Regions from separate parts of the Kineococcus aurantiacus genome, predicted to be linked through region 2. Evidence: riboswitches for the same ligand, from Rfam matches in the RefSeq annotation. Region 2 holds a riboswitch; the other holds the start of a gene.
What was found. Region 2 has a riboswitch for glycine ahead of gcvT (glycine cleavage system aminomethyltransferase GcvT). Riboswitches for the same ligand answer to the same signal wherever they lie in the genome.

Region 1 (5,595 bases), 2.6 Mb from region 2:
ACCTGCGCATCTTCCGCACGGCCGCCGACCGCGAGGTCGCCCTGGCCGAGCAGGTCGCCGCACCGCTGCAGCGCTCGGGCCAGCGCTCGGCGTCCTCGGAGCAGGCGGCGCGGGCCGAGCAGGTGGTGCGCGAGATCGCCGCGGCCTGCCTGCGGCTGCACACCGCCCTCGTCGCCGGCGCGCTGGGGCGCACGACCCGCTGATCCGCCGTCGGCGGCGTTCGGGGGTACGGTGGGCAGGTGCGTGCGCTCGATGTCATCGGCGTCAGGGTCGAGATGCCTTCCAACAACCCGATCGTGCTGCTGCGCGAACGGGACGGCGACCGGTACCTGCCGATCTGGATCGGCGCCCCCGAGGCCAGCGCCATCGCCTTCGCCCAGCAGGGCGTCGTGCCCCCGCGGCCGCTGACCCACGACCTGCTCAAGGACGTCATCGAGGCCGTCGGCCGGCGTCTGGAGGAGGTCCGGATCGTCGCGGTCAAGGACAACGTCTACTACGCCGAGCTCGCCTTCGACGGCGGGCTGACGGTCAGCTCCCGCACGTCGGACGCGATCGCGCTGGCGCTGCGGGTGGGCTGCCCCATCGTCGGCGCCGAGGGGGTCCTGGACTCCGGCGGCGTACCGGTGCCCGACGAGGACGAGGACGAGGTGGAGAAGTTCCGCGAGTTCCTCGACCACATCTCGCCCGAGGACTTCGAGTCGGGCTCGGGGCGGGAGTAGCCGGATGACCGGCCGACCGTCCGGGTCACAACTGGGTCACGGGCCGCGGCGCGCCGCGCGCCTCGTTGACGCTCCGCGGGTGCTCTTCTACGGTCAGTGTGCAGGACGCTCCCGATCGAACACTCGTCGGGTGGCGATGACGAGGAGGCCGGCGTGAGCAGTGGCGACACAGTCGCGGGGTCGTCGCGGAAGTCGACCCGACCCGCCCGTGCTCAAGGTGTGCTCTTCACCGAGGACCTCCCGGACCTCGACGACGAGGTCGGGTACCGCGGGCAGACCGCGTGCAAGGCCGCCGGCATCACCTACCGGCAGCTGGACTACTGGGCCCGCACCGGTCTGGTCGAGCCCAGCGTGCGCGGGGCCTCCGGCTCGGGCACGCAGCGCCTCTACGGCTTCCGCGACATCCTCGTGCTCAAGGTCGTCAAGCGGCTGCTGGACACCGGGGTCTCCCTGCACCAGATCCGCACCGCCGTCACGCACCTGCGCGAGCGCGGTGTCGACGACCTGGCCCAGATCACCCTCATGTCCGACGGCGCCAGCGTCTACGAGTGCACCTCGGCGGACGAGGTGATAGATCTCGTCCAGGGCGGCCAGGGGGTCTTCGGCATCGCCGTCGGCCGCGTCTGGCGCGAGGTGGAGGGCGAGCTGGCCTCCCTGCCCAGCGAGCGCCCCGCCCCCCGCGAGGAGGGCGAAGGGGCCATGGTCCTGGCCGACGAGCTCTCCCGCCGCCGCGCCGCCCGCGAAGCGGGCTGACCGGACCGGTCGCCCTCGTCCGCAATGCCCCGGCCCGCACCGCCGGACGAGCTCCCGCAGGAGCCCGCCCGGTACGGGCCGCGCGGACGGCGCCCTAGTCGAGCAGCTCGGCGCGGGGCAGGGCCTGCATCGCGAACGGGTCGGTGACCCAGTCGTGCGCGTCGGGCAGCCAGATGACCGCCGCCAGCAGCGAATCGGCCCAGGTGCTCAGCAGCTCGTCCAGACCCACCCGCCAGGAGTGCTGGTAGCTCTCGCCGTCCTCGGCCAGCACCAGCTGCTCCACGACGGCGCGGCTCGTGCCCAGCCGGACCGCGATGAGCTCCTCGTCGCGGGCGAACAGCGGCAGCAGCGCCGGCGGCGCCGCCAGACCCGGTCCCTGACCGGTCGCCCGGCGCACGGCCTCCTCCAGCGTCAGGGGCACCCAGCCCCCCGGGCCGACGGTCGGTGCGCTGGCGCGGTAGGTGGTCCGGACCGGTTCCACGCCGTCCACCGCGCGCCACCAGGCGCGCGCGCCCCGGGGCAGCAGCAGACCCACCTGCCGCTCCAGGGCGTCGAGACGGGCGTCGTCGACCCCCGGCCGCAAGCGGGTGGCGATGTCGGCGCCCAAGCGCGTCCAGTGCGCGCGCAGCCGCTGGACCAGGCCGGTGACGCGGTCGGCCTCGGGGTCGGCGGCCGGGACGCGGACGGGGGAGGGCAGGGGACCGGCCGTGCGGGCCGGGCGCACCACGCGCGCCGCGCCCGGGTCCAGCCGGCCGGCGTCGAGGGGGGTGTTGGACGACGTCACGGAACCTCCTTGGACCCGCAGCGTTCGCGGGCAGAGCGGGGGCGGCACCAGCGGGGACGATCCCGGGCGCACGCCGTCCGACGACGGTACGCGCTGGCGGATCATCCCGCACTTCGGACGTACCGCACCCCGAACGGGTTCCCTCAGGCCGGCGGCAGCACCCGGTCCAGGACCGCGTCGAACTGCGCCGCGAGCGAACGCGCCGTGCGGGTCCTCAGCGAGTGCAGCGGGACCCCCGCGCCCTGCGACTGCGGCACCGACGCCCGGTCCGGCAGGGGTTCCAGGACGAGGTCGCCGAACAACCCCTGCAGCTCCTCGTACCGGAACCGCTGCTCCCCGGAGCGCTGGTTGAAGCGGTTGACCTGGATCCCCACGACGCGCGGTCCCTGCCGCAGCGCCCGCAGCTCGCGCACCGTGCGGTCCACCGCCGCCACCGAGAACCTGCTCGCGTCCGAGACGACGAGCACGGCGTCGGCGGCCCGCCACGCCGAGCGGGTCAGCCCGTTGAGCGACGGCGGGGTGTCCAGCAGCGCCAGCGCGTGGTCGTCCAGCTTCTTCAGGGCCCGCCGCAACGACTTCAGGGCCTCCTCGTCGGCGCTGGGGGTGTCCAGCCCCGCCGAGGCGTCCGACCCGCTCAGCACGTCCAGCAGACCCGGGTGGTCGTCCACCCAGCCGCTGGGGGCGACGGCCTCCTCGGCGACCCTGCGCTTGGGGGCCTGCATCACCGAGGCGACGTCGTGCGCGCGCTGGGCCGTCACGTCGAGGCCGGAGGTGGCGTCCGCCTGCGGGTCGAGGTCGACGACGAGCGTGCTGGCGCCGCGGTGGAGGGCCGCGGAGGCGAGCCCGAGGACGACGGAGGTCTTGCCCACCCCGCCCTTGGCGCTGCAGACGGCGAGGCTGATCACGGCGCAGACCCTAGCGGTGCGGGGACCCCCTAGAGTGGAGGCTGGCCGTTCACCCCGCGTGGGAGAGACCCCGACCGCACCGGCCGGGGCGCCGAAGGGGCAACATCCCCGGAACCTCTCAGGCAGAAGGACCACGTGGGGTTGGCCGCTCTGGAGCTCGCCGCGGGTGGGTGACAGACGGGGAGGTCCACCCAGTCCACGACCTCCGGAGAGCCGATGTCCTCGCCGTCCGTCCCCGCCACCGAACTGCCCGAGTTCACCCCCGAGCCGGCGGCCCTGCCCTTCAGCGCCCGCCACATCGGCCCCGACGCCACCGCCGTGGCCCGGATGCTGTCCGTCGTGGGCCTGGACTCCCTCGACGACCTCGTCGACCGGGCCGTGCCCGCGGGGATCCGCGACGGTGTGCTCGACCTGCCCGAAGCGCTCGGCGAGACGTCGGTGACGGCCGCGCTGCGGGCGCTGGCCGCCAAGAACCGCGTGGTCCCCTCGATGATCGGCCTGGGGTACGTCGGCACCCGCACCCCGGCCGTGGTGCGCCGCAACGTCCTGGAGGACCCGGCCTGGTACACGGCGTACACGCCGTACCAGCCCGAGATCTCCCAGGGGCGGCTGGAGGCCCTGCTGAACTTCCAGACCGCGGTCACCGACCTGACGGGGCTGGCGATCGCCAACGCCTCCCTGCTCGACGAGGGCACCGCCGCCGCCGAGGCCATGACGCTGGCGCGCCGCACCTCCAAGGCCCCCGCCGGTGCCGTGTTCGCCGTCGACGCCGACGTCCTGCCGCAGACCCTCGCGGTCCTGCGCACCCGGGCGCTGCCGCTCGGGCTGGAACTGGCCCTCGTCGACCTCGACACCCCCGACCCGCTGGCCGGTCTGGACGCCGTCTTCGGCCTGCTCGTGCAGTACCCGGGGACCTCGGGCAAGGTCCGCGACCTCGCCGGGGTCGTCGCCGACGCCCACGCCCGCGGGGCGGTCGCCGTGGCCGCCGCCGACCTGCTCGCCCTGACGCAGCTCGTCGCGCCGGGGGAGTTCGGGATCGACGTCGCCGTGGGCTCCAGCCAGCGCTTCGGCGTCCCCATGGGCGCCGGCGGCCCGCACGCGGCGTACATGGCCGTGCGCAAGGGGCTGGAGCGGTCCCTGCCCGGACGGCTCGTCGGGGTCTCCGTCGACGCCGACGGCAACCCGGCGTACCGCCTGGCGCTGCAGACCCGCGAGCAGCACATCCGCCGCGACAAGGCCACGTCGAACATCTGCACCGCCCAGGTGCTGCTGGCCGTCATGGCCGGCTGCTACGCCGTCTGGCACGGCCCCGAGGGGTTGCGGGCCATCGGGGCCCAGGTCGCCCGCCGCGCCGCCGCGCTCGCGCAGACCCTGCGGGCGGGAGGCGTCGAGGTCGTCCACGACGCGTTCTTCGACACCGTCCTGACCCGCGTCCCGGGCCGGGCGCGCGCCGTCGTCGACGCAGCCCTGGCGGCCGGGGTGAACCTGCGGTTCGTCGACGCCGACCACGTCGGGCTCACGGTCGACGAGACGACCACCGACGCCCACGTCGCGGCGGCCCTGGCCGGGTTCGGCCTCGACCCCGCCGAGGTGAGCGCCGAGCCCGCGCTGCCCGCCGCGCTGCGCCGCACGTCGGAGTTCCTGACCCACCCCGTGTTCTCGCAGCACCGCTCCGAGACGGCGATGCTGCGGTACCTGCGCCGGCTGTCCGACGCCGACTACGCCCTGGACCGCGGGGCCATCCCGCTGGGCTCGTGCACCATGAAGCTCAACGCCACGACCGAGCTCGAGCCCATCTCCTGGCCCGAGTTCGCCGACCTGCACCCCTACGCCCCCGCCGACCAGCTCGCGGGCACGGCCGAGCTCGTGGCCGACCTCGAGCGCTGGCTCGCCGAGGTCACCGGCTACGACGCGGTCTCGCTGCAGCCCAACGCCGGCTCGCAGGGGGAGTTCGCCGGGCTGCTGGCCATCCGCGCCTACCACGTGGCCCAGGGCCACGGGGAGCGCTCGGTCTGCCTCATCCCCAGCTCCGCGCACGGCACGAACGCCGCCAGCGCCGTCATGGCCGGGCTGAAGGTCGTCGTCGTGGCCTGCGACGAGGCCGGCAACGTCGACCTGGACGACCTGCGCGCCAAGGTGTCCGAGCACGCCCACGACCTCGCCGCGCTCATGGTCACCTACCCCTCCACGCACGGCGTCTACGAGGAGTCGATCCGCGAGGTCTGCGGGCTCGTCCACGACGCCGGCGGGCAGGTCTACGTCGACGGCGCGAACCTCAACGCCCTCGTCGGCCTGGCCCGGCCGGGCAAGTTCGGGGCGGACGTCTCGCACCTGAACCTGCACAAGACGTTCTGCATCCCCCACGGCGGCGGCGGCCCCGGCGTCGGGCCCGTCGCGGTCCGCTCCCACCTCGCGCCGTTCCTGCCCTCCACCG
Region 2 (5,595 bases):
CCACCGGCGAGCGCCCCACCCGCAGGGCCGTCGCGGCGTTCTGCGAGGAGGTCGCGCGCGACGTGCGCCGCTCCCGGCGCCCGCCGGGCTGAGCGGCCGGGCTGAGCGGCCGGGTCAGCACTCGGGGACGTTGACCCCCACCACGGTCAGGGCGAGCCCGCCCAGCGACGTCTCCTTGTACTCCGAGCGCATGTGCGCGCCCGTCTGCCGCATCGTGGCGATGGCGGTGTCCAGGCTCACGACGTGGTGGCCGTCACCGCGCATCGCCGTGCGCGCGGCGTGGATGGCGGTGGTGGCCCCCACCGCGTTGCGCTCGATGCAGGGGATCTGCACCAGGCCCCCGACGGGGTCGCACGTCAGCCCCAGGTGGTGCTCGACGGCGATCTCGGCGGCGTTCTCCACCTGCTCGGGCGTGCCGCCGAGGACCTCGGCCAGGCCCGCGGCGGCCATGGCGCTGGCCGAGCCCACCTCGCCCTGGCACCCCACCTCCGCCCCGGAGATGGACCCGGTCTCCTTCAGGACGATCCCGACGCCGCCGGCGGCCAGCAGGAACCGCACCGTCCCGGCGTCGTCGGCCCCGGGCACGAAGCGGCGGTAGAAGTGGAGGACCGCGGGGACGATGCCCGCGGCGCCGTTGGTGGGTGCGGTGACCACGCGCCCGCCGGCGGCGTTCTCCTCGTTGACGGCCAGGGCGAACAGGCTCACCCAGTCCATGGCGTGCAGGACGTCGGACCCCGACGAGCCCTCCTCGGCCCGCAGCTGGGCGTGCAGCCGCGGGGCGCGGCGCCGCACGCCCAGCCCGCCGGGCAGCACGCCGTCGGTGACGAGGCCGTGGTCGACGCAGGCGCGCATGGCGTCGAAGATCCGCAGCAGCCCGGCGTCGACCTCCGCGGCCGGGCGCAGGCTCTCCTCGTTGCGCCGCACCAGGTCCGCGACGCCCAGCCCCGTGGTGCGGCAGCGGTCGAGGAGTTCGGCCCCGGTGCGGAAACCCCACGGCAGGTCCTCCCCCGCGCCCGCCACGGGCTCGGAGGCGTCCAGCGGGTGGTCCTTCACGAACCCCCCGCCGACGGAGTACGACGTCCGTTCGGCGAGGACGTCCCCCGCCGCGTCGCGGGCCGTGAAGACCATGCCGTTGGGGTGCGCGGGCAGCGGGGTGCCGCCGAGGAGGCGCACGTCGGCGTCGAGGTCGAAGCCCACGGCGTGCCGGCGCAGGACGTCCAGCCGCCCGGTGCGGCGGACCTCCTCGAGGTGCCCCCCGACGGCGTCGGGGTCCAGGAGCTCGGGCCGTTCCCCGAGCAGGCCCAGGACGACGGCCCGGTCGGTGCCGTGGCCGCGGCCGGTCGCCCCGAGGGAGCCGTGCAGGTCGACCGCGATCGAGTGGACCCGCGGCAGGAGGCCGTCGCGGTCGAGGCCCTCGGCGAAGGCGAGCGCGGCGCGCATGGGGCCGACGGTGTGCGAGCTGGAGGGGCCGACGCCGATGGAGAACATGTCGAACACGGACAGCGCCACGGCTCAGCGCTCCCGCCGGTAGAAGGGCAGCACGACGACCTCGACGGGCAGCTCGGTGCCCCGCACGTCGACGGCCAGGGCGGTCCCGGGCGCGGCGAGGCCGCGCTCGACGTGGGCCATCGCGACGGGGAAGCCCAGCGTGGGCGACAGGGCGCCGCTGGTCACGACGCCGACGGCCGAGCCGTCGTGGACGACGGAGTACCCCGCGCGCGCCGCCCGGCGCCCGGTGCCGCGCAGGCCCACGAGGACCCGGGCGGGTTCGCGGGTGGACAGCTCCCGCAGGGCTTCCAGGCCCACGCCGCTGTCCTTGTCGAGCTTCACGACGCGACCCAGGCCGGCCGCGTAGGGCGTGACGTCCCGGCTGAGCTCGTGCCCGTACAGCGGCATCCCGGCCTCCAGCCGCAGGGTGTCGCGGCAGGCCAGGCCGGCGGGGACGCCGCCGTGCTCGCGGGTGGCGGCCAGCAGCGCGTCCCAGACCGCGGTGGCGGCGGCCACGGGGGCGAAGACCTCGAAGCCGTCCTCGCCCGTGTAGCCGGTGCGGGCGACGAGGACCTCGCTGCCGGCCAGGGTGGTGGGCAGGCAGCGGTAGTAGCCGAGCCCGCTCAGGTCGGCGTCGGTGAGCGGGTCGACGACCGCGAGCGCGGCCGGGCCCTGGACGGCCACGAGGGCCCAGTCGGCGGTCTCGTCGGCGACGACCGCGTCGAAGGGGGCGCAGCGGGTGGTGAGCTCGCGGGCGACGACGCCGGAGTTGGCGGCGTTGGCGACGACGAGGAACTCCTGCTCGCCGAGCCGGTAGGTCACGACGTCGTCGAGGATGCCGCCGTCGGCGTCGACGACCATGCCGTAGGCCGCGCGGCCCAGGGGCATGGTGGAGGGCTTGCCGACGAGGGCGTGGTCGAGGGCCTGGGCGGCCCGGGGGCCGCTGACGCGCAGCTCGCCCATGTGCGAGAGGTCGAAGATCCCGGCGGTGGTGCGCACGGCCTGGTGCTCGGCGAGGTCGGAGGCGTAGCGCAGGGGCATGGACCACCCGGCGAAGTCGGTCATCGACGCGCCGAGGGCGGCGTGGGCGGCCGCGAGCGGGCTGGCGGTGGTCACGGGGGCTCCTCTCGGCACGGCCGCACGTCGCGGCCGGGCGGTACCCCCTCTGTCGCGGGACCTGAGAGCTTCGCCCTGGGCAGGGCTTTCCCCGTCGGTGAGGACCGTGGGGTCCTGCTTTCCAGAGCGGCCTGCCCGCGGCGGTGCGTGGACCTGAGAGGTTCCGGGGTGGTTGCTCCTACGGTGCCCACCGGGGGCGGTGGGGCTCTCCCGCCGGGGCGAAGCGGCCGTGTGTCCAGTTGTGGGCCTCAGCCTGGCACACGGCCGGTCCCGGCAGCCAGGGTGCGCGCTCAGAGCTCGCCGGTGAGGAACTGCGCGCGGCCGTGCCCGAAGGACCAGTCGGCGTCGGAGTTCTCGACGAGGCAGACGACGAGGTCGCCGGGGTCGACGCCGGCGCGCTCCCGCAGGTGGTGGGCCAGGAGGCGGTGGAGAGCCTCCTTCTGCTCGCGCGGGCGCGGGCGGCTGGTCACCTGCAGGACGACGACGCCGTCGGTGCGCTCGATGCCGAGGCCGGTGTCGTGGACGACCAGCTCACCGCGCGGGTGCTGGTGGACGACCTGGTAGCGGTCGCCGGGCGGGACCTCGAACGCCTCGAGGACGGCCGCGTGGGCGGCGTCGAGCAGGGCGGTCAGCTCGGCGGGGGTGCGGCCGGCGACGAGGTCGAAGCGGAGCAGGGGCACGGGAACCTCCAGGACCATTTGTCCTGTCATTCTGACACATCTGTTCGCGGGTGGACAGGCCCGGTCGTCCCGCGCACGACGAGCCGGGGTTCGAGGACGACGTCGCGCGCCTCCTCCGACCCCTCCCCCTCCAGCCGGTCGACCGCCAGCCGCACCGCGCAGCGCGCCTGCCCGGCCGGGTCCTGGCTGACGGTCGTCAGCCGCACGTGCCCCAGCTGGGCCAGCGGGCTGTCGTCGTACCCGCTCAGCGACACCCGCCCCGGCACGGCGATCCCCTCGCGGTTGAGGACGTCCAGGAAGCCCAGGGCGACGCGGTCGCTGACGGCGACGACGGCCGACCCCGACCACCCCTGCGCCAGGACCCGCCGGGCCGCGTCGACGCCGGCCTCCTCGTCGAACCCGGCGTCGACGGTGCGCACGCCCAGGCCGAGGGCGGCGGCCGCGGCCTCCACCCCGGCGCGGCGGTCGGCGGCGATGTCCCCCGCACCCCCGCCGACGTGCAGCAGCTCGCGGTGCCCCAGCGCGGCCAGGTGCTCCACGACCAGCCGCACGCCCGTCTCGTCACAGGCGCGCACGACGTCGGGACCGCGCCCGGCGCCGTCCCGGGGCCGGGGCCGGCGGCCCAGCACCACGACGGGCGCGCGGGCGTCGAGGGCGACCAGCTCGTCCGCGCCGGACTCCGGCCCCAGCAGCAGCAGCGACTCGCAGCGCGAGTCCAGCAGCGCCTCCTGGGCCGCCCCCTCGCCGCGGGTGCGGGTCGTCGGGGCGAGCACCACCTCGTAGCCGGCCTCCTCGGCGGCCGCCTGCAGCTCCTCGACGAGCTCGGCGTGGAAGGCGTTGCGGACGTTGGCGACGACGCCGAGCAGCCGGGTGCGGCGCAGCGCCAGGGAGCTCGCGGCGCGGTCGGCGCGGTAGCCGAGCTCCTCGGCGGCCCGCACCACGCGCGCGGCGGTCTCGGCGCTGGGACCCGGCGCCCCGCGCAGGGCCAGGGAGACCATGCCCTTCGACACGCCGGCCAGGGCGGCGACGTCCTTGATCGTGGGACGGCGGACGGGTCCCTGCGGCACGGGGCCTCCTCGGGCGCTTGACACGGACTGCTTTCGAACCGATTCTACTGAGCGTCGTTCAAACCGGTTTGAAGACCGTGGCGGCGCACCGACGACGGTGCGCCCCGACGCCCCGTCCTCACCCCGTCCCGTCCCCGTCCCGGAAGGCCACGACGATGCCCGTCCCCCGCACCCAGCCCCTCGGCGTCGCCGTCATCGGCGCCGGCATGGCCGGCCGCGCCCACCTCGCCGGCTACCGCGCCGCGACCACCCTGACCGGCGGCGCGTACGGCGAGGGCCTGCCCCCCGTCCGACTCGTCGCCGTCGCCGACGCGCACGCCCCCTTCGCGCAGGCCGCCGCGGCCCGGTACGGCTACGAGCGCGCCGAGACGAACTGGCAGGCGGTCGCCGAGGCCGACGACGTCGACGCCGTCAGCGTGGTCGTCGCCAACCACCTGCACCGCGAGATCGTCGAGGGGCTGCTGGCCGCCGGCAAGCACGTGCTGTGCGAGAAACCGCTGGCCCCCTCCGTCGCCGACGCCGAGGCCATGGTCGCCGCCGCCGCGGCCCACCCCGGTCAGGTCGCCGCCGTGGGTTTCACGTTCCGCCGCTCCCCCGCGATCAACGCGCTGCGCGAGCAGGTGCTGAACGGTCACCTCGGGCAGGTCCGCCACTTCAACGGGCACTACTGGTGCGACTACGCCGCCAACCCGGACGCCCCCATCAGCTGGCGCTACCAGGGCGGCCTGGGCTCGGGCGCCCTGGCCGACATCGGCAGCCACCTCGTCGACCTCGGCGAGTTCTTCTGCGGCCCCCTGGAGTCGGTCCGAGGCACCGTGTTCTCCCAGGTGACCGGGCGTCGCCCCAAACCCCTCGGCGTGGTCGTCGGGCACGCGATGGCCGAGGTCGGGACCGAGTTCGAGGACGTCGGGAACGAGGACCTCGCCACGTTCACCGCGACGTTCGCGAACGGCGCCACCGGGACCTTCTCCGTCTCCAGGGTCGCCCACGGGCTCCCGAACGGTCTGGGGTTCGAGGTCTTCACCGAGAACGGCGCGGGAGCCTTCGACCTCAACCGCACCGGGGAGTTCACCATCGCCGACTCCACCGCGCCGGGCGTCGTCAACGGGTACCGCCAGGTCCTCGTCGGGCCCGAGCACCCCTACGTCGCCGGCGGTCTGCCCATGGACTTCCCCAGCGTCGGGCACGGCCAGAGCGACTTCTTCACGTTCCAGTGCCGGGCGTTCCTCAACGAGGTCGCCGGC

Region 1: linked by a shared signal. The riboswitch ahead of gcvP (aminomethyl-transferring glycine dehydrogenase) and the one ahead of gcvT (glycine cleavage system aminomethyltransferase GcvT) in region 2 are both predicted to bind glycine.

Annotation. Positions count from the first base shown of each region.
Region 1 covers NZ_JACCBB010000001.1:449,469-455,063, reverse strand. The annotation lists gene ftsR (transcriptional regulator FtsR) at 1-203, shown strand, start outside; gene BJ968_RS02195 (bifunctional nuclease domain-containing protein) at 240-719, shown strand; gene BJ968_RS02190 (MerR family transcriptional regulator) at 873-1,472, shown strand; gene BJ968_RS02185 (SMI1/KNR4 family protein) at 1,567-2,256, opposite strand; gene BJ968_RS02180 (AAA family ATPase) at 2,400-3,161, opposite strand; glycine riboswitch at 3,211-3,305, shown strand; gene gcvP (aminomethyl-transferring glycine dehydrogenase) at 3,378-5,595, shown strand, end outside.
Region 2 covers NZ_JACCBB010000001.1:2,999,976-3,005,570, reverse strand. The annotation lists gene BJ968_RS14545 (LysR substrate-binding domain-containing protein) at 1-92, shown strand, start outside; gene BJ968_RS14540 (L-serine ammonia-lyase) at 115-1,509, opposite strand; gene gcvT (glycine cleavage system aminomethyltransferase GcvT) at 1,513-2,604, opposite strand; glycine riboswitch at 2,646-2,734, opposite strand; glycine riboswitch at 2,736-2,827, opposite strand; gene BJ968_RS14530 (tautomerase family protein) at 2,895-3,284, opposite strand; gene BJ968_RS14525 (LacI family DNA-binding transcriptional regulator) at 3,311-4,351, opposite strand; gene BJ968_RS14520 (Gfo/Idh/MocA family protein) at 4,507-5,595, shown strand, end outside.